Regions from separate parts of the Enterobacter sp. SCRI0065 genome, predicted to be linked through region 3. Evidence: riboswitches for the same ligand, from Rfam matches in the RefSeq annotation. Region 3 holds a riboswitch; each other region holds the start of a gene.

Region 1 (6,829 bases), on a different contig from region 3:
CACAAAAGCGCCAGCGTGTTCTGGCGGAACATCCTGATGAATACCGTGACCCAGGTTAAAGACGTGACCTTCGCCCTGACCGAAACCGGCCAGAATAGAGGCAACTTCTTCTTCAATACGGGCAGGCTGAGCATAAAGCATAGACGGGTCCATGTTGCCCTGTAGCGCGACTTTGTCACCTACGCGACGACGGGCATCGGCGATATCTGTCGTCCAGTCGAGACCCAACGCATCGCAGCCGGTAGCCGCCATAGCTTCCAGCCACTGTCCGCCGCCTTTGGTGAACAGTGTGACCGGCACACGACGACCTTCGTTTTCACGCAGCAGGCCATCTATAATTTTATGCATGTAATACAGTGAGAACTGCTGATAATCCCGCCCGGTCAGCACGCCGCCCCAGGTGTCGAAGATCATCACTGACTGTGCGCCTGCTTTAATCTGCGCATTGAGATAAAGCGTGACGCTCTTTGCCAGCTTATCGAGCAGCGCGTGGAGGGCCAGTGGCTCGGCATACATCATTTTTTTGATTACGGTAAAGGCCTTGCTGCTACCGCCTTCTACCATATAGGTCGCCAGAGTCCACGGGCTACCGGAGAAACCGATCAGTGGTACTTCGCCCTTCAGCTCGCGACGAATGGTACGAACCGCATTCATCACATAGCCCAGCTCTTGTTCCGGATCCGGAATCGGCAGTTTATCGATATCGGCCTTGTTCTTGATTGGCGAGGTAAAGCGCGGACCTTCGCCCGTCTCGAAATACAGGCCAAGGCCCATCGCGTCCGGGATAGTCAGAATGTCTGAAAAAAGGATCGCCGCATCGAGCGGGAAGCGGCGCAGCGGCTGCAGGGTGACTTCGCAAGCCAGCTCCGCATTTTTGCACAGCGACATAAAATCGCCCGCTTGCGCACGCGTGGCTTTGTACTCCGGCAAATAGCGTCCCGCCTGGCGCATCATCCACACTGGGGTGACGTCAACGGGTTGGCGCATCAGCGCACGCAGATAACGATCGTTCTTCAGTTCGGTCATTTTGCATTTCCTTAAGCGTTATGGCCTCAGTGTATCATGTCATTCGTACTCGGCCCGACACATCGCCACCGTATCTTCTATCAGCCTGCGCGCCACGGTGCCTGGCGGCGGGAGCAACGGTAAATCGTCATAACGATACCAGTTGGCATTGAGCAACTCTTTCGGGTCGATCGCAATGTCGCCGCTGTCATAATCAGCCATAAACGCCGTCATGAGTGACATCGGGAACGGCCACGGCTGGGAGGTGACGTAACGCAGGTTTTTAACGTTGATACTGCTCTCTTCCATCACTTCACGAGCGACCGCCTGCTCAAGCGTTTCGCCGACTTCAACAAAGCCAGCCAACACGGTGTGGATGCCGTTACGATGGCGGACATGCTGTGCCAGCAAAATAGAATCATCGCGACGAATCGCCACGATAATGCACGGCGCAATTTGCGGGTAATAACGTTCACGGCAGTGATTGCAAAGCAATGCCCATTCGGTTTTGCTTGGGCGCATTGCGTGACCACAATAGCCACAGAACTTATGCGAGCGATAAAACTCGGCCAACTGCACGCCGCGTCCGGCTAGCTGAAACAGCCCTGCATCAAGATCGATAACCTGACGAACCGATCCCATATCGTGGCGTCGATGTTGTTGGATCAACCACACAGAGTCGCCCTGCCATTCGCCAATCTTAAGTGCAGATTGCCCCACAAGATCGAAATTCTCTGCGTCGCCATAAGGTATTTCTCCGCCAGGCAACCATAGCTTTTGTTCATGACTGACGATCCACCAGCCACGATCTAATTTTTCAATTATACGATCCATATCTATTGCACAACCTTTGCTTCACAGGCATGTTGGTTACATTATTCTTACATTTTAGGTGGGCAGCTTTTAACCTTAACCTTGCGGAGTCAAACATGCTAAACCAGCTAGAAAGCCTGACAGAGCGCGTTGGAGGAAGTAATAAACTGGTCGATCGCTGGCTTCACGTGCGCAAACATTTACTCGTTGCCTATTACAACCTGGTAGGCATTAAGCCTGGCAAAGAATCGTATATGCGCCTGAATGAAAAAGCGCTGGATAATTTTTGTCAGAGCCTTGTCGACTACCTTTCCGACGGTCATTTTAATATTTATGAACGCATTATCCGAGAAATGGAAGGGACTCATCCGTATTTAGCCGCCACTAAGCTCTACCCACAGCTGGAGGCGAATACCCAGCAGATCATGGATTACTATGATTCAACGCTCGAAAACGCCATAGATCATGACAACTACCTTGAGTTCCAGCAGGCCCTGTCCGATCTCGGCGAAGCGCTGGAAGCACGCTTCACGTTAGAAGATACGTTGATTGCGCTTGCACTGGATAACAACCTGAACACCAGCAACGAAGATAGTATCGCTCGCCCAGCTTGAGTTATTCATCATTAACGTATAGTTTACAACCAATGCTCCTGTTTTAGGGGAGCAAATTCTTGTCGGAGTGCCCAGTGCGAAAGCCGGGCTGAGACCGTTAATTCGGGATCCGCGGAACCTGATCAGGTTAAGACCTGCGAAGGGAACAAGAGTCAAACTTGTTGTTGTATCGCCCGTGGGCGATCCTTCCTCTTGCTTCATCCGTCGTCTGACAAGCCACTTCCTTTTCTTTTTTGGAATGAGCTATGTCTATACCTAAACTGACCCGCCGCGAGCAACGCGCGCAAGCCCAACACTTCATCGATACGCTGGAAGGCACCGCTTTCCCCAACTCAAAACGCATTTATATCAACGGCTCACAGGCCGATATCCGCGTACCTATGCGCGAGATCCAGCTCAGCCCAACGCTCGTTAGTGGCGACAGAGATAATCCGCAATTTGAAGATAACGAAGCAGTGCCGGTCTACGACACATCAGGTCCATATGGCGATACCGACGTAGCCATCAATGTCCAACAGGGACTCGTAAAATTGCGCCAGCCGTGGATTGATGCACGCAACGACTGCGACGCGCTGACCGTACGCAGCTCCGCTTATACCAAACAACGTCTGGCCGACGATGGCCTTGATGACCTGCGATTTACCGGCCTGCTCACCCCCAAACGCGCAAAAGTAGGCATGTGCGTGACTCAGCTGCATTACGCGCGTCAGGGCCAGGTCACGCCAGAAATGGAATTCATCGCTATCCGCGAAAACATGGGCCGCGAGCGTATTCGCAGTGAAATTTTACGCCACCAGCATCCGGGAGAAGGCTTTGGCGCTCGTCTGCCCGAGAACATCACGCCTGAATTTGTCCGCGACGAAGTAGCCGCCGGTCGCGCCATTATTCCTGCCAATATCAATCATCCGGAATCGGAACCGATGATCATAGGCCGAAACTTCCTGGTGAAAGTAAACGCCAATATTGGCAACTCGGCGGTGACGTCTTCCATCGAAGAAGAGGTAGAGAAACTGGTCTGGTCAACGCGCTGGGGCGCGGATACGGTAATGGACCTTTCGACAGGCCGCTATATTCACGAAACCCGGGAATGGATCCTGCGCAATAGCCCAGTGCCGATCGGCACGGTCCCGATCTACCAGGCGCTGGAGAAAGTGAACGGGATTGCCGAAGATCTCACCTGGGAAGCGTTCCGCGATACGTTGCTGGAGCAGGCAGAACAGGGCGTCGACTACTTCACCATTCATGCCGGCGTTCTGCTGCGCTACGTACCGATGACCGCCAAACGCCTGACCGGAATTGTCTCGCGTGGCGGCTCCATTATGGCGAAATGGTGTCTATCGCATCATCAGGAAAACTTCCTGTACGAACATTTCCGCGATATCTGCGAAATCTGCGCGGCCTATGACGTTTCGTTGTCTTTGGGCGATGGTCTGCGTCCAGGTTCCATTCGTGATGCCAATGACGAAGCGCAGTTTGCCGAATTGCATACGCTTGGCGAACTGACCAAAATCGCCTGGGAGTATGACGTGCAGGTCATGATCGAAGGCCCGGGACACGTGCCAATGCAGATGATTCGCCGCAACATGACCGAAGAACTGGAGCACTGCCACGAAGCGCCGTTCTACACGCTAGGCCCGCTAACCACAGATATCGCGCCTGGCTATGACCATTTCACCTCTGGCATTGGTGCGGCGATGATCGGCTGGTTCGGCTGCGCGATGCTCTGTTACGTCACGCCAAAAGAACACCTCGGTCTGCCAAACAAAGAAGACGTTAAGCAGGGGCTAATTACCTACAAAATTGCCGCTCACGCCGCCGACCTGGCAAAAGGCCATCCTGGCGCGCAAATCCGCGACAACGCCATGTCTAAGGCGCGCTTCGAATTCCGCTGGGAAGACCAGTTTAATCTGGCGCTTGACCCGTTTACCGCCCGCGCTTACCACGACGAAACGCTACCGCAGGAATCCGGCAAAGTTGCCCACTTCTGCTCTATGTGCGGACCAAAGTTCTGCTCAATGAAAATCAGCCAGGAAGTGCGCGACTACGCCGCAAAGCAGGTGATTGAAGTGGGCATGGCGGATATGTCAGAAAACTTCCGCGCCAAAGGTGGCGAAATCTACCTCAAAAAAGAGGAGGCATAATGTACCAGCCTGATTTTCCACCGGTACCTTTTCGTTTAGGTCTTTACCCGGTTGTCGATAGTGTGGAGTGGATTGCTCGCTTGTTAAATGCGGGTGTAAAAACACTCCAGTTGCGTATTAAAGATAAAACCGATGCGGAGGTCGAAGGTGACGTGTTAACCGCCATTGAGCTCGGTCGCCGTTTCGATGCCCGTCTTTTTATCAATGACTATTGGCAACTCGCCATTAAGCATCAGGCCTACGGTGTACATTTGGGGCAGGAGGACCTGGAAACCACCGATCTCAATGCCATTCGTCATGCTGGCCTTCGTCTGGGCGTATCGACTCATGATGATATGGAAATCGACATCGCACTGGCGGCACGTCCCTCATACATCGCCCTCGGTCATGTTTTCCCCACCCAGACCAAACAGATGCCTTCATCGCCACAAGGACTGGAACAACTGGCACGACATATCGAACGTCTGGCGGATTACCCGACGGTGGCTATCGGCGGCATCAGCCTTGACCGCGCTCCTGCGGTATTGAAAACCGGTGTGGGTAGCATCGCGGTGGTCAGCGCCATCACTCAGGCAGCTGACTGGCAGGCTGCCACAGCTCAGCTGCTGAAGCTGGCAGGAGCAGGCGATGCGTGACAGCGACTTTATGCGCTACAGCCGCCAGATCCTTCTGGAAGATATCGCCATCGACGGGCAACAGAAGCTGCTCGCCAGCCGGGTATTGATCATCGGGCTGGGTGGATTAGGTGCTCCGGCAGCGCAGTATCTGGCAGGTGCAGGTATTGGCACTCTGGTATTAGCCGACGACGACGATATCCATCTGAGCAATTTGCAGCGGCAAATTCTGTTCACGATCGATGACCTTGGTCAGCCAAAAGCACAGGTCACAAAGCGAAGGCTTAGCCAGTTGAACCCTGATATTCAGATTCTTGCTCGCCAGCAGAGGCTCGAAGGAGAAGCACTGCATCATGAAATTTCGCTGGCCGACGTGGTGCTTGATTGCACCGATAACATGGCAACGCGTCAGGCTATTAACGCCGCCTGCGTGGTTCTGGGTAAGCCACTCATCACGGCCAGCGCCGTAGGCTTTGGCGGACAAATGATGGTGCTGACGCCACCGTGGACGCAGGGCTGCTATCGCTGCCTGTGGCCAGATGACGAAGAACCTCAGCGCAACTGCCGCACGGCGGGCATTCTTGGCCCAGTTGTTGGCGTCATGGGTACGTTACAGGCGCTAGAAGCCATCAAGCTACTCAGCGAGATAGATACCGCACGCAACACGCTGCGTCTCTTCGATGCGCGATCGGGTAGCTGGCGGCAATTGGCGTTACAACGCGCCAACGGCTGTCGGGTTTGTGGAGGCCATCATGCGGATCCTGTTTAACGATGAGCCAATGCAATGCACTGACGGGCTCACAATCTCAACGCTGCTTGAACAACTCCGCCAGCTAAAACCAGGAATGGCTCTGGCACTTAATCAACAGATCCTGCCGCGTGAGCAGTGGGAGCTTCAGCAGGTGCGCGACGGCGATCGAATCCTGCTTTTTCAGGTCATCGCGGGAGGCTGATATGTTACGTATTGCAGATAAAATCTTTGAATCACATCTCTTCACCGGCACAGGGAAATTCGCCTCGCCTCAACTGATGGTAGAAGCCATCCACGAGAGCGGGAGTCAACTGGTGACGCTGGCGCTGAAACGCGTGGATCTGCGTCATCATAGCGATGCCATACTCGCACCGCTGCTTGAGGCAGGCGTAATGCTGCTACCCAATACCTCTGGCGCAAAGACTGCGGAAGAAGCCGTTTTTGCCGCGCAGCTGGCAAGGGAAGCGCTGGGGACAAGCTGGCTGAAACTGGAAATCCATCCTGATGCGCGTTGGCTATTACCGGATCCTATCGAAACGCTTAAAGCGGCTGAGATTCTGGTCAAGCAGGGGTTTACCGTGTTGCCTTACTGCGGCGCTGACCCGGTCTTATGCAAAAGGCTGGAGGAGGTAGGATGCGCGGCCGTGATGCCGCTCGGCGCACCGATTGGCTCAAACCAGGGGCTGGAAACGCGCGCCATGCTTGAAATCATTATTGAACAAGCGACGGTACCGGTCGTGGTCGATGCGGGAATTGGCGTGCCGAGTCATGCGGCACAGGCGCTAGAAATGGGCGCTGACGCGGTTTTAGTGAATACGGCAATTGCGGTCGCAGAAGATCCGATAATGATGGCCCGTGCGTTTCGCCTGGCGGTAGAAGCGGGCGTGTTGG
Region 2 (6,829 bases), on a different contig from region 3:
AAACAGCTAACGATGCCGGTGGTTAACGATAACAGTGGCGCGATTTCCCAGCGGTGGCAGGTCAGTGTGACGCCTACATTAGTTGTGGTGTCAAAAGGGGAGGTGCTTAGCACGACTACGGGATGGACGAGTTATTGGGGTATAAAATGGCGGATGTGGTGGGCTGGGGTCTGGCGCTAATATTTCGCCCTCCCCGTTAAGAGAGGGCGAAATACACGTTTATTTTGCCAGGATTTCTTGTGCTGTGCGTTCAACCAGAGACAGCAGGATTTTTATATCCTCCAGCGTCACGGTCGGGTTAAGCAGGGTCAGCTTCAGGCAGGTGACACCGTTGTGCTCAGTGACGCCCACGTTAGCGCGGCCTGAGTCGAGCAATGCATCACCAATTCTCTGGTTCAACAATGCAACGGCGGCATCGTTTAGCGTCTGCTGCCCACGGAAGCGGAACAGCACGCTCGCCAGCTGCGGCTGCATAACCAGTTCAAGCGCCTCTTGATCCTGCACATAGGCCGCAACCTGCTGCGCCAGCGTGACGCCATGATCGATGATCGCGGCATACTGCTCCTGACCCAGCGCTTCCAGACTCATCCACAGCTTCAGCGCGTCAAAGCGACGTGTGGTCTGCAGTGATTTAGACACCAGATTCGGTACGCCTTGCTCTTCGTCGAACTCAGAGTTCAGGTACGCCGCCTGATAACGCATCAGCTCGTAGTGACGCGCTTCCTTCAGCAGGAATGCACCGCAGCTGATGGTCTGGAAGAACTGCTTGTGGAAGTCCAGGGTGATGGAATCCACCAGTTCGATGCCGTACAGGTAATCGCGATACTTTTCGGACATCAGCAGCGCGCCGCCCCAGGCCGCATCAACGTGAACCCAGATATTCTGCTTCGCCGCCAGTTCAGCGATCGCGCGCAGGGGATCGATAGCGCCAGCGTCGGTCGTACCCGCTGTGGCCACAATCGCCAGAATCTGTTCGCCGTTAGCATGGCACTGCGCAATTTTCGCTGCCAGATCGGTCAGATCCATGCGCGAGAATTCGTCAGTTTTAACCTGAACCACGGACTGATAACCCAGGCCCATCAGCGCCATGTTTTTCTGCACGGAGAAGTGCGCGTTTTCGGAGCACAGCACGCGGATCTTACGCAGATCGCCCACCAGACCATCCTGCTGGACGGAGTGGCCCTGACGCGCAAAGAACGCGTCACGTGCCAGCATCAGCCCCATCAGGTTGCTCTGGGTTCCACCGCTGGTGAACACGCCGGCGTCGCCAGCCTGATAACCCACGCGGGTACGCAGCCATTCAATCAGTTTGATTTCGATGATGGTTGCAGACGGGCTCTGGTCCCAGGAATCCATACTCTGATTGGTCGCGTTAATCAGCACTTCCGCTGCCTGGCTTACCACCAGGCTTGGGCAGTGCAGGTGCGCCACACATTGAGGATGGTGTACGGACAGACTGTCTTTCAGGAAATACTCAACGGCACGCGCAATCGCGGCCTCGTTGCCGAGGCCTTTCTGACCGAAGCTCAGGGAGATATTCTCGCGCAGTTCCGCGACCGTTTTCCCCTGATACATTTCGGACTGCTGCAGCCACTGCATAACGGCCTGGCTGCTCTGCTCGATTGCCTGCTTGTACGCTTCGATGCTTTGCGCCGAAGACGACAGAATTGGGTTTGAATCAGACATCTTTGTCAACAACTCCGGTTATACCGGGCGAACGCCCGCGGCAAGCAACGCTTGCTCAAATTTATCCAGGAATACTTTCAGCTCTTGCTCGTTAATGAGCAAGGACGGCAGCAGGCGCAACACAACACCATCACGACCACCGCGCTCCAGGATTAAACCTGCTTCGAAGCATTTCTTCTGGATCAGCGCAGACAAGTCGCCATCGCCCGGGAAGCAGCCCATATGGTCAGCGGCTTCGTTCGGTTTAACGATCTCGATACCGATCATCAGGCCCAGACCACGTACGTGGCCGATCACCGGATAACGTTTCTGCAGTTCGGTTAACTGATCTTTCAGCCATTCGCCCTGAGCGGCCACTTTGTCAGCGATGTTCTGATCTTTCAGGATTTTCAGCGTGGTCAGGCCGGTAGCCATCGCCAGCTGGTTGCCACGGAAAGTACCGGTATGGTGGCCTGGAGCCCATGCATCGAACTGCTTTTTGATGCCAAGAACGGCCAACGGCAGACCGCCGCCAACGGCTTTGGACATCACAATGATGTCTGGCTCAATACCCGCGTGTTCAAACGCGAAGAACTTACCGGTACGTGCAAAGCCTGCCTGAACCTCATCGAGGATCAGCAGAATGCCGTGTTCCTGAGTCACTTTGCGGATGCGTTGCAGCCACTCGGCAGGGGCCGGGTTAACGCCGCCTTCACCCTGAACGGCTTCCAGAATCACCGCCGCAGGTTTACGTACGCCGCTTTCCACGTCGTTAATCAGGTTGTCAAAATAATAGGTCAGCGCTTTCACGCCCGCGTCACCGCCGATACCCAGTGGGCAACGGTACTGGTGCGGATACGGCATGAACTGCACTTCCGGCATCATGTTATCGACCGCTTCTTTCGGCGACAGGTTGCCCGTAACGGACAATGCACCGTGGGTCATGCCGTGATAGCCGCCGGAGAAGCTAATAATGCTGCTACGACCGGTCACTTTTTTTGCAAGCTTCAGCGCAGCTTCAACGGCGTCAGCGCCGGATGGGCCGGTAAACTGCAGGCAATATTCTTTGCCCTGACCTGGTAGCAGGGAGAGCAGGTATTCAGAAAACTCGTCTTTCAACGGAGTCGTCAGATCCAGTGTATGTAACGGCAAGCCGCTGGTAATGACATTTTGGATGCTTTTCAGCACATCAGGATGGTTATGGCCAAGCGCGAGGGTGCCAGCGCCTGCAAGACAGTCAAGGTATTCTTTATTATCTGCATCGGTTATCCACACGCCGTCTGCTTTAGTAATCGCTAAAGGCAGTTTGCGAGGATAACTCCTGACGTTCGATTCAAACTCGGCCTGACGGGCCAGATAGGTTTCGTTGCTTTTATGGGCATCTGCGGTGTCAATACGGACTTTATCCGTCATCATATCACTCCCACAACCGGGGCTGCCTTTAGCGCCTCGATTGAATAAATAGTTAAAAGAAAGATGGGTCATGGAAAAATCGGGGCCAATATAGAGCCTTTTGGCACGTGGCTCAATGGTTAATTTGTTTACTGTTTTGTTACAATAAAAATGCGTTGAGTGAAGGGGGGTTAGCCATTGTTTTTGATGTGGTTTTATTAAGGCATGACGGGCGTAAACCTATGTAAAATTATTACGCCAGATAATATTAAGCCCTATGAAGAATAGGGCTGACGATACAATTATTTTTGTACAACCTGCAGCAGGCCGTGATCTCGCCCTTTGGTTTTATTCCAGGAGGCATCCGTAATACCGTTTTCATCAAGCGTAACAGAGAGGATGTAGCCTGCGCCTCTAAGCTCATAGGCATTGGCATTAAAACGTTTAACCGTCGCTTTTTTGCCATTGATTGTCGCGGTAAAGAAGCCGTTGCTCACCGTGGCGTTGATTCCATTCGCAGAGAATGACGCCTCGCGCAAAGGGTCAGCAACATGTGCCGCCTGCGCATGTTGGTCAACATGTTGGTGATGATGTTTAGCATCGTATTGTTTTGCGTATTCATCGGAGCGCTGATAGGCGTTCTGAAGTGCAGCAGCACGACTCACATTTTGGTTATCGTGTTCGACCTTATAACAGGTATCAAGACTCACGCCGGTATTGGTACAGTTAGCGATACGCTGTGATTCCGTTGTGCATCCCGAAAGCGCAATAACAGACGTGGCGGTGATGAATACCATTAATATTTTTTTCATTAACTTACCCTAATTCTATGTGCTTAAACTGACGTTACTCGTCCTGGCAGTTACCCGCCAGACTGATGACCGTATTTTTATATATGACACCAATAAAAACGCCTGTAGCGACAAGTGCAATAGAGACTATTGCCGAAGCGATAATTGTTTTTAACATTGGCTACCATCATTATGATTATAGACAAAGACGTGAGTGATAATTAATGTTCAATTACTCGCCTCTGTACTTTATTACATTCAGCGCGTATCTGTAATAGCTACGCCGGGCTACTATCCCGTAAGGTGAGGCTGATAATCTTGATGTAGATCAGGTTTGACACGAATCGGTAATAAGCCAGGATTAATCCCATCTGCAACATAACGTGTTGTATCTCAATGTCTTACTAAGTGAGTGGGTTTATTTTGAAGAATATATAGTAGGATGGGCGAAATTAATCTTTATATAATCAATGTGTTTTAATGTAGACATTATTTGAAGCCTTTTACGTTAGGTTGAGCGAGGTGATTAATAAACGGTAGCTTGAGGTACTTGCTTTCGTTGCTGGCATCTTCTACGCTAGCTGAAATATTTTGTTTTACACAATGACTCGGGGTGCCCTTCTACGTGAAGGCTGAGAAATACCCGTACCACCTGATCTGGATAATGCCAGCGTAGGGAAGTCAGATGCCTTCCCGGTTATCGCTTCTTCACGCAAGGCAGGAGCGAAACCATGCAGCCTGACCTGCTCGATTTACATGCCTTACATCACTTCCGCACTCGTTCTCCGCTGACCCACTGCATGACTAATGATGTGGTGCAGGCCTTTACAGCCAACGTTTTGCTGGCGCTAGGGGCATCTCCTGCGATGGTCATAGAAGCCGAAGAAGCTGAACAGTTTGCGACATTAGCCGATGCGCTGCTGATTAACGTCGGCACGCTGACTTCTCCTCGTGCGCAATCCATGCGCCGCGCAATCGAAAGTGCGGTGGCCGCTGGTAAGCCCTGGACGCTCGATCCGGTGGCAGTGGGCGCGCTTGCATTTCGATCTCGTTTTTGCCAGCAAATCCTGACGCTTAAACCCACAGCCATTCGCGGTAATGCCTCTGAGATCATGGCGCTTGCAGGAATGAGCGCCGGTGGGCGTGGCGTCGACACGACCGATTCCGCGGCCAGTGCGCTACCCGCAGCGCAGGCGCTGGCACGCCAGACTAACGCCATCATCGTCGTGACGGGCGAAGTGGATTACATCACCGACGGGCAACGCACGCGAACCGTTGCCGGAGGCGATATCCTGATGACGCGGGTCGTGGGAACCGGCTGTGCGCTCTCCGCTGTCGTAGCCGCTGCCTGTTCACTCCCGGGCGATCGACTGGATAACATTGCCGCTGCATGCGGTTTTATGAAGCGAGCGGGCGAGCGTGCTGCGGCGCAAAGCCATGGTCCGGGCAGCTTTGCTTCAGCCTTTATCGACGCGTTATGGAATCTGGAGGCGCAGTCATGAAACGCATTAATGCCTTGACCATCGCTGGTACCGATCCAAGCGGCGGCGCGGGGATTCAAGCGGATCTTAAAACCTTCTCGGCGCTGGGGGCGTATGGCTGTTCGGTGATTACCGCGCTGGTGGCGCAAAACACGCGTGGTGTGCAATCGGTCTATCGCATTGAACCTGATTTTGTGGCGGCACAGCTGGACTCTGTTTTTAGCGATGTGCGCATTGATACCACCAAAATCGGGATGCTGGCAGAAACGGATATCGTTGAAGCGGTGGCAGAGCGTCTTAAACGCTACCGCGTGCAAAACGTGGTTCTGGATACGGTTATGCTGGCCAAAAGTGGCGATCCGCTGCTTTCGCACTCGGCGGTGCAGTCGCTGCGGAAAAAGTTACTACCGCACGTCGCGCTGATCACCCCCAATCTCCCTGAAGCCGCCGCATTGCTTGATACGCCTCCTGCACGTAATGAAGCGGAGATGATAGAGCAGGGCAATGCGCTGCTGGCGCTAGGCTGTGAAGCGGTGCTGATGAAGGGAGGACATCTGGATGATGCAGAAAGTCCGGACTGGCTCTTTACCCGCGAAGGCGCGCAGCGTTTTACAGCTGCGCGTGTAGTAACCAAAAATACCCACGGCACCGGTTGTACGCTCTCCGCTGCCCTGGCAGCCTTGCGCCCGCGCCATGAAAACTGGGCCGATACGGTGCAGGAAGCAAAAGGCTGGCTCTCTGCTGCGCTGGCGAAAGCCGATAGTCTGGAGGTGGGTCACGGTATTGGCCCGGTACACCATTTTCATGCGTGGTGGTAAGGCGCTCAGGTAGTATAATGGATAAGGACTTTCGGCCTGGAAAACAGAGATGGAACAAGCGCATACCCGGTTAATCGCTCAGCTCAGTGAACGCTTCGCAGCGCCAGATAATACCCCGCTGTACCTCAAGTTTGCCGAGACGGTCAAAAATGCCGTCCGCACTGGCTTGCTGGAGCATGGCAATATTTTGCCCGGTGAGCGCGATCTCAGCCAGTTGACTGGAGTATCTCGTATCACCGTGCGCAAAGCGATGCAGGCGCTGGAACAGGAAGGTGTCGTCACCCGCGCCCGGGGTTATGGCACACAAATCAATAATATCTTTGAATATTCGCTTAAAGAGGCGCGCGGATTTTCTCAGCAGGTGGTGCTGCGCGGTAAAAAGCCTGACACGCTCTGGGTCAACAAACGCGTGATAAAATGCCCTGATGACGTGGCGGCAGAGCTGTCGATCGCGCCGCAGAGCGAGGTCTTTATGCTTAAACGTATTCGTTATGTTGATGACGATGCGGTATCGATTGAGGAGTCCTGGGTGCCGGTCGGGCTCATTCACGATCCGGATGCGATTGGCATTTCGCTGTATGACTACTTTCGCAGCCAGAATATCTTTCCGCAGCGGACGCGTTCTCGGGTGAGTGCGCGAATGCCTGATAGCGAATTCCAGATGCACATTAAAATGGACGAC
Region 3 (6,829 bases):
GCAGGAATTGCTGGAACATTTTATTACTCAGTCCGTCATCTATTCACTGATCGCCGTCGCGCTGGTGGCTTTTCTTGAATCGCTGGCGCTGGTCGGACTGATTTTACCCGGCACGGTTATGATGGCGGGCCTTGGCGCGCTGATCGGCAGCGGCGAGGTGAATTTCTGGCAGGCGTGGATGGCCGGTATTGTCGGCTGTTTGCTGGGCGACTGGCTCTCTTTCTGGCTGGGCTGGCGCTTTAAAAAGCCGCTGCACCGTTGGTCGTTCATGAAAAAGAACAAGGCGCTGCTCGATAAAACGGAACATGCGCTGCATCAGCACAGCATGTTTACCATTCTGGTCGGCCGATTTGTTGGGCCAACGCGTCCGCTTGTGCCGATGGTGGCAGGGATGCTGGATCTTCCGGTCGCAAAATTTATCCTGCCCAATATTATTGGCTGCGTGTTTTGGCCTCCGTTCTATTTCCTGCCCGGTATTCTCGCGGGGGCGGCGATCGATATTCCTGCCGATGTACAGAGCGGGAATTTCAAATGGTTGCTGTTAGCGACCGCGCTGCTGCTGTGGCTGGCGGTCTGGCTGTGCTGGCGCTTGTGGCGCAGTGCAAAAGCGGGAACGGATCGCCTGACGCATTATCTGCCGCGTCACCGTCTTTTCTGGCTGGCACCCTTAATGCTCGGGGTCGCCGTGATGGCGCTGGTGACGCTCATCCGACATCCGCTGATGCCAGTATATGGCGAAATTCTGCTGAAGGTCGTGAGTCGTTAAGGGGCCGACGCGATCCCTAACAGCGTCGATGCGCTGGCTCTTCCGCTAACCAGTTCTTGCGTATCGCCATCCCAGGCGATACGCCCGTCAGCAATGACCACCGATCGCGCCGCTATGCTGGCGGCATCTTCCACGCTATGTGACACCATCAACAGGGTGAGCTGCTTTTGCTGACACACGTCCTTCACCAACTGCAACATCTCTTGCCTTAGGGCGGGATCGAGGGCAGAGAAGGGCTCATCGAGCAACAGAATCGGCTGCTCGCGCACCAGACAGCGTGCCAGCGCTACCCGCTGACGCTGGCCGCCGGAGAGCTCTCCTGGCAGCCGCTCGATAAATTCCGTAAGCCCCATCTGCTGGGCGATAACGTCCAGTTTCTGACGCTGGGCTTCTGTTAGCTTAAGGCCCGGATTCATCCCTAGTGCAATGTTCTGGCGCACCGTCAGATGGGTGAAAAGGTTATTTTCCTGAAAAAGCATCGAGACCGGGCGTTGCGACGGCGGCGTATGGGTATGATCTTTAGCATCAATGACGATGGACCCACTTGCTGGCGGCAGAAAGCCTGCAATCAGGCTGAGCAGCGTGCTTTTTCCCGCCCCGCTGGGGCCGAGGATAGCGAGGGTTTCGCCCTGACCAACGGACAGTGAAAAGCGCATCGGCAGGTGCTGATAAAGCCAGGTTACATCAGTCAGTTTTAACATCACGCCCCGGAAGTTTTTCGATAACGGTAAATAAGGTAAAGCACAGCAGCAAGAGTAACAGGGCCGTGACGGCACCGTCCTGGCTGCGATAAGAGCCAATTTGCTGGTAAAGCCAGTAAGGCAGAGTGCGGAAATCTTCATTCCCAAACAGCGCGACGACGCCGAAATCCCCAATCGACAGCACGCAGGCAAAAGCCAGTGCCTGTGCGAGAGGGCGTTTGAGCGCACGCAGCTCAATCACCTTCAGCCTTTGCCAGCCCTGCATTCCCAGCGACTGACAGAGTAAGGTGTATCGGGCGCTAATGTCGCGCATCGGGTTTTCTAATACCTTGAGCGCGTAAGGGATAGCCATTAGTGCATTGGTGAAAATGACGATGCCATCGGCGTTCTCTGGCAGCCCAACGGTGCTGTTGAACAGTAAAAAGAAACCGGTCGCCAGCACGATGCCGGGCATTGCCAGAATCAGCATACCGCTCAATTCCAGCGCCTGACCGGCGGTGTTTGCACCGCGAGCGTAAAGTTCGCGGCTGCTCCACAGCAACATGGTGGTCAGCAGTACGCACAATAATCCTGCCCCCAGCGCAATGCGCAGAGACGTCCACAACGCTTGCCACAGCACCGGCTGTTGCAGCACGGAAATCAGATTCAGGTTCAGACCATCAACGACCACCGCCAGCAGCGGCGGCAGTAAAAGCAACAGCGCCAGCGCGATCAGGGTGATATCGGACAGGCGACTGCGCAGGCAATCCTGCGGGTCGCGCCAGCCGCTTATCTGATGGCTGCCGACGGCAATGGCTTTGCTTAGACGCTGGCTCAGCAGCACCAGCCCAAGACAGCAGAACATTTGAATCATCGCCAGCAGCGCTGCACGGCCCGGATCGTAGTCGTAGCTAAGCGCCTGATAAATGGCGAGCTCGATGGTCGTGGCCTGCGGGCCGCCGCCGAGCGAAAGCACGGTGGCAAAACTGGCAAAGCAGAGCATGAAGATCAGCGCGGCAACCGGCGGGATTTGACGACGAAGCCACGGCCATTCGACAAAGCGGAAGAACGACCAGCCGCGCATGCCAAGCTGCGCGGCGAGCTGGCGTTGCTCACCGGGTATGTTCTCGAGCGCCTGCAAAAATAATCGTGTGGCCATCGGCATATTGAAAAAGACGTGCGCCAGCAGGATTCCCTGAAGGCCGTAGGGTGAAAACGTCCATTCGATGCCAAAAGCGTTCAGGAGCGCGGCAATCCAACCCTGGCGTCCGTACACGCTGAGGATGCCAAAAACGGCCACCAGCACGGGCAAGATTAGCGTCATTGCACACAGGCGTATCAACGCGTTCCTGCCAGGAAAACGGCGACGATACAGGGCGCGAGCCAGAAAAATGGCGGGCACGACGGAAAGCAGGGCGGAGAGAAACGCCTGCCAGAAAGAGAAACGAACGACGTGCCAAAGATAGCTATCGTGCCAGAGAGCGAGAAAGTCACTCTCCGGTGCGTTTAACCCTAGCGCGAGGAACGCCCCTGCGCTGACCACGACCATTAGCGTGGCAGCAATCAGCCCAGGGATGAGCCAGCCGGGAATTAGCGGCTGACGGCGCGTTGCCATTCACCGATCCATGCTGCGCGTTGGGAAGAGACCTGCTGAGGTGTAAATTCCAGCGTCGTTTGCGGTTTGGTGAGTGAGTCAAAGCCCGCAGGCAGCGTCACGTCGGTGACCGGATACATCCAGTTGCCGGTGGGGATCGCATTCTGGAATGCCGGAGAGATCATAAATTTCAGGAATTTCTCGGCAAGCTCCGGCTGTTTGCTGGCGGCGGTTCGAGCGGCGACTTCAACCTGCAAATAGTGGCCTTCGCTAAAGTTAGCCGCCGCGTAGTTATCTTTTTTCTCTTCGATAATGTGATAGGCCGGAGAGGTGGTGTAGCTCAGTACTAAATCGCTTTCACCTTTCAGAAACAGACCATAGGCCTCACTCCAGCCTTTGGTGACGGTGACGGTTTTCGTCGCCAGTTTTTGCCAGGCTTCTGGAGCGTTGTCGCCGTACACTTTCTGCATCCACAGCAGCAGGCCAAGGCCCGGCGTACTGGTGCGCGGGTCTTGATAAATCACGCGCCATTTCTGATCGCTCTCAACTAACTCTTTCAGGCTTTTTGGTGGGTTTTTGAGCTTGTTTTTGTCATACACAAACGCGAAGTAACCATAGTCGAAAGGCACGAACGTGTCGTTTTTCCAGCCACCCGGCACGGTGGCCGCGTCAGGGGCGATACCGCTCTTTGCAAATAGCTTCGTTTGCGAGGCCGCTTCAAGCAGGTTGTTGTCGAGACCGAGCACCACGTCGGCTTTGCTGTTTTTACCTTCCATACGCAGACGGTTCAGCAGCGATACGCCATCTTCCAGCGCCACGAATTTCAGTTCGCAGCCGCAGTCGGCCTCGAAGGATTTTTTGACCACCGGGCCTGGGCCCCAGTCGGCGGCGAAAGAGTCATAGGTGTAAACCGTCAGTACAGGTTTAGCAAAAGCAGGCAGCGCAAACAGCGCCAGCAGAGGAAGAACTTTTTTTAACACTTTGCACCTCATAGTTGAGTGGCAAAGGATTTTGAGAGACAGCCTCAAATCCCTTCGCCGGCATTATCCGGATCAGGTTCGACGGGTATTATCTCAGCGCACATCATCGATGCCGCACCCCGTTGAGAACGTTTGCATTGTAATGATTTGGTGAATATTACGAAAGGATTATGGTTCTGGTGGCGCAAACCAGGCGGATTTAAAGTCGAACCAGCCTAAAGTGTTCATGCGTAACCCGCGCATGCTGCGCTGTCCCTGAATCATCAACCAGTGGTGAATGAGCGGTACTATCGCCTGCTGTGCCAGAAGCTGCTGACACCAGACGGCCAGGTTCATGTCGCCCGATCGCCACTGCGCAGCGTCCTGTTGCCAGTCGCGGGGAATGCAGTGCTGGATGAGTGGGATCTCATACAGGTGCGAGAACAAGGAGAAGTCTAACGGAAGGGTGAAGTTGGCGCTGTTAAGCCAGATATCACTCACCGCATCGCCACGATGCCACTCGTCGTAATCAACTTCCTGGATCTCCAGCTTGACGTTTTCTGCCGCCAGCAGCTTGCTCATAATTCTGGCGATAAACCGGTGTTCAACATGTTCGCGATAATAGGTCAGGGTGATGGTCTCAAGCCCTGCCGGTTTTTCTCCGCATCCCGGACGGGCATGATGCCAGCGTGGGAGCAGGCCGTATGCCGGGAACCAGTAGGTTTGATGCCGATCTTCTGCCTGATAGATCAGATTAGCGGGTGCCAGAATACGGCTTATCCATTGACGTACTTCATGACTGGCGCCCCGGTGGGTACGGGCATCGAATAGCAGATAATAGCAGCCTTCCTCAAGGCGGCTTTCAACGGCTTTTTCGCCTTCGGTTGGGCCTTCCAGCGTCAGACCGGGGCTAAACTCTTCACTGATCTCGGGCAGGACCCAGACGTTGACTTCATCAATTAGCGCGCGATAGCCAAAATAGTCGTCGAAAGCGCGGATTTTTAGCTGGTTATTATTGTTTCGCGTCACCGCATACGGCCCGGTTCCAATAGGCTGGCTGGCGAAGCTGGACATTGATTGCCACTCGTGCGGCAGAATCATCGACGGGACATAGCCCATGAGCCACGGTAGCCATCTGTCTGGTTCGGCAAGTTCAATATCCAGCGTCCAGGCTGTAGGCGAGTGAATTTTTGCGATATGAGAAAAGAGCGGCAATTCGCGGGCGCGCTGGAGAGAGGCAATGACATCACTCATTTCCAGTTCTCGGCCATGATGAAAATGAATGCCGGGCCGCAGGAAAAATCGCCAGTGCAGCGGCGAAAGCTGTTGCCAGTGGTGCGCAATGTCTGCTTCTAGTTCCCCATTTTCCTCATTTATACGTGTCAGACCGCTAAATATTTGCCGCGCCATATGGGTTTCTGAACGACGCAACGCGCTGCCGGGTAAAAGATTTTTCATCGGGCGATAGTAGAGGACGCGCAGGATATGGCGTCCCTGACGAAAACTTCGCCCAAGATGCGACACCAGCATTTGGCGCACCGCGGCCTTGTCGCCCACCAGTTGTACCAGCTGATCGATTTTATCCTGTTCCAGCAAATCTTCGGCGCGCTGCTGCTGTAAGGCCAGCCCGGTATACAGAAAGGACAGGCGTGAGCGTTTGCCGCGTCCTGCTTCGGCTTCCCAACTGAGCCAGCCCTGCTGCTGCATGGTGTTGAGTAGCGTGCGCATATGACGGCGCGAGCAGCTTAACAGCTCGGCCAGCTCGTTGAGGGTTGTCTCCTGTGACTGGCCCTCGCAGCATTGCCACAGGCGGATAAATTGTTGTTGCAGACGACCAGAAGGCATAAAAGGGGAACTCCTGACAAAAAACCAGCAATTTATTAATCCCTATATTAAGCCAATAATCACTTTCGATGAAGTGAGGAGGCGAATATGAAGAGGTCTACTACGTGTCAATTTTATCAGCGGTACTTTTCAGCGATCAAAGGAGTGTCCTGGCTGGCCCGCCAGCGCCCAGAGGTGCGGCTGAAAATGCTTGAGGAATTGATGCAGTGGGAAGTGACGCAAGTGACCTCTGAACGCTGACTTGCCTCGATCATGTGTGACTGAGTATTGGTGCTTATCACCCGCCAGCAAAATGTTTTTGCTGGCTTTTTTCGTTTATCATTCCATCCAATTTTGACTCTTCTTTGACAAGGAACTGCGCATGCTCTGGCTGATGACAATGGGCCGCCGCCTGAACGGCGTGTATGCCGCTTTTATGCTGGTGGCTTTTATGATGGGCATCGCGGGGGCGTTGCAGGCTCCGACGCTAAGTCTGTTCCTAAGCCGGGAAGTCGGCGCGCAGCCGTTTTGGGTGGGGCTTTTTTACACCGTTAACGCCATTGCCGGGATTTTAGTGAGCTTGTGGCTGGCTAAGCGTTCGGACAGCCAGGGCGACAGGCGTAAGCTCATTTTGTTTTGCTGCGCAATGGCTGTTGGCAACGCGCTGCTGTTCGCCTTTAGCCGTCATTATCTGACACTTATCACCTGTGGTGTGTTGCTGGCATCGCTGGCGAATGCCGCCATGCCGCAGCTCTTTGCGCTGGCGCGTGAGTATGCCGATAGCTCGGCGCGAGAAGTGGTGATGTTCAGCTCGGTTATGCGTGCTCAGCTTTCGCTGGCGTGGGTTATCGGGCCGCCGCTGGCCTTTATGCTGGCGCTCAATTACGGCTTCACGATGATGTTCTCCATCGCGGCAGGGATTTTTGTCATCAGCCTGGCATTGATTGCGTTTGTGCTGCCGTCGGTCACGCGTATTGAGCAGGCCACCGATAAACCCGTCACCCAG

Evidence for each region. Region 3 has a riboswitch for thiamine pyrophosphate ahead of thiB (thiamine ABC transporter substrate binding subunit). Riboswitches for the same ligand answer to the same signal wherever they lie in the genome.
Region 1: another riboswitch for thiamine pyrophosphate. It lies ahead of thiC (phosphomethylpyrimidine synthase ThiC); the one in region 3 lies ahead of thiB (thiamine ABC transporter substrate binding subunit).
Region 2: another riboswitch for thiamine pyrophosphate. It lies ahead of thiM (hydroxyethylthiazole kinase); the one in region 3 lies ahead of thiB (thiamine ABC transporter substrate binding subunit).

What each region holds. Positions count from the first base shown of each region.
Region 1 covers NZ_JCBAJB010000019.1:15,939-22,767, reverse strand. Annotated here, with positions in the region: gene hemE (uroporphyrinogen decarboxylase) at 1-1,026, opposite strand, end outside; gene nudC (NAD(+) diphosphatase) at 1,066-1,839, opposite strand; gene rsd (sigma D regulator) at 1,935-2,432, shown strand; TPP riboswitch at 2,486-2,594, shown strand; gene thiC (phosphomethylpyrimidine synthase ThiC) at 2,678-4,573, shown strand; gene thiE (thiamine phosphate synthase) at 4,573-5,208, shown strand; gene AC6EMZ_RS22940 (HesA/MoeB/ThiF family protein) at 5,201-5,956, shown strand; gene thiS (sulfur carrier protein ThiS) at 5,940-6,140, shown strand; gene thiG (thiazole synthase) at 6,142-6,829, shown strand, end outside.
Region 2 covers NZ_JCBAJB010000002.1:428,296-435,124, forward strand. Annotated here, with positions in the region: gene AC6EMZ_RS07855 (protein disulfide oxidoreductase) at 1-180, shown strand, start outside; gene AC6EMZ_RS07860 (pyridoxal phosphate-dependent decarboxylase family protein) at 220-1,686, opposite strand; gene AC6EMZ_RS07865 (diaminobutyrate--2-oxoglutarate transaminase) at 1,705-3,081, opposite strand; gene AC6EMZ_RS07870 (hypothetical protein) at 3,360-3,869, opposite strand; TPP riboswitch at 4,448-4,544, shown strand; gene thiM (hydroxyethylthiazole kinase) at 4,580-5,350, shown strand; gene thiD (bifunctional hydroxymethylpyrimidine kinase/phosphomethylpyrimidine kinase) at 5,347-6,147, shown strand; gene AC6EMZ_RS07885 (GntR family transcriptional regulator) at 6,197-6,829, shown strand, end outside.
Region 3 covers NZ_JCBAJB010000004.1:298,577-305,405, forward strand. Annotated here, with positions in the region: gene AC6EMZ_RS13920 (DedA family protein) at 1-766, shown strand, start outside; gene thiQ (thiamine ABC transporter ATP-binding protein ThiQ) at 763-1,467, opposite strand; gene thiP (thiamine/thiamine pyrophosphate ABC transporter permease ThiP) at 1,451-3,061, opposite strand; gene thiB (thiamine ABC transporter substrate binding subunit) at 3,037-4,020, opposite strand; TPP riboswitch at 4,052-4,152, opposite strand; gene sgrR (HTH-type transcriptional regulator SgrR) at 4,189-5,844, opposite strand; gene sgrT (glucose uptake inhibitor SgrT) at 5,932-6,084, shown strand; gene AC6EMZ_RS13950 (sugar efflux transporter) at 6,206-6,829, shown strand, end outside.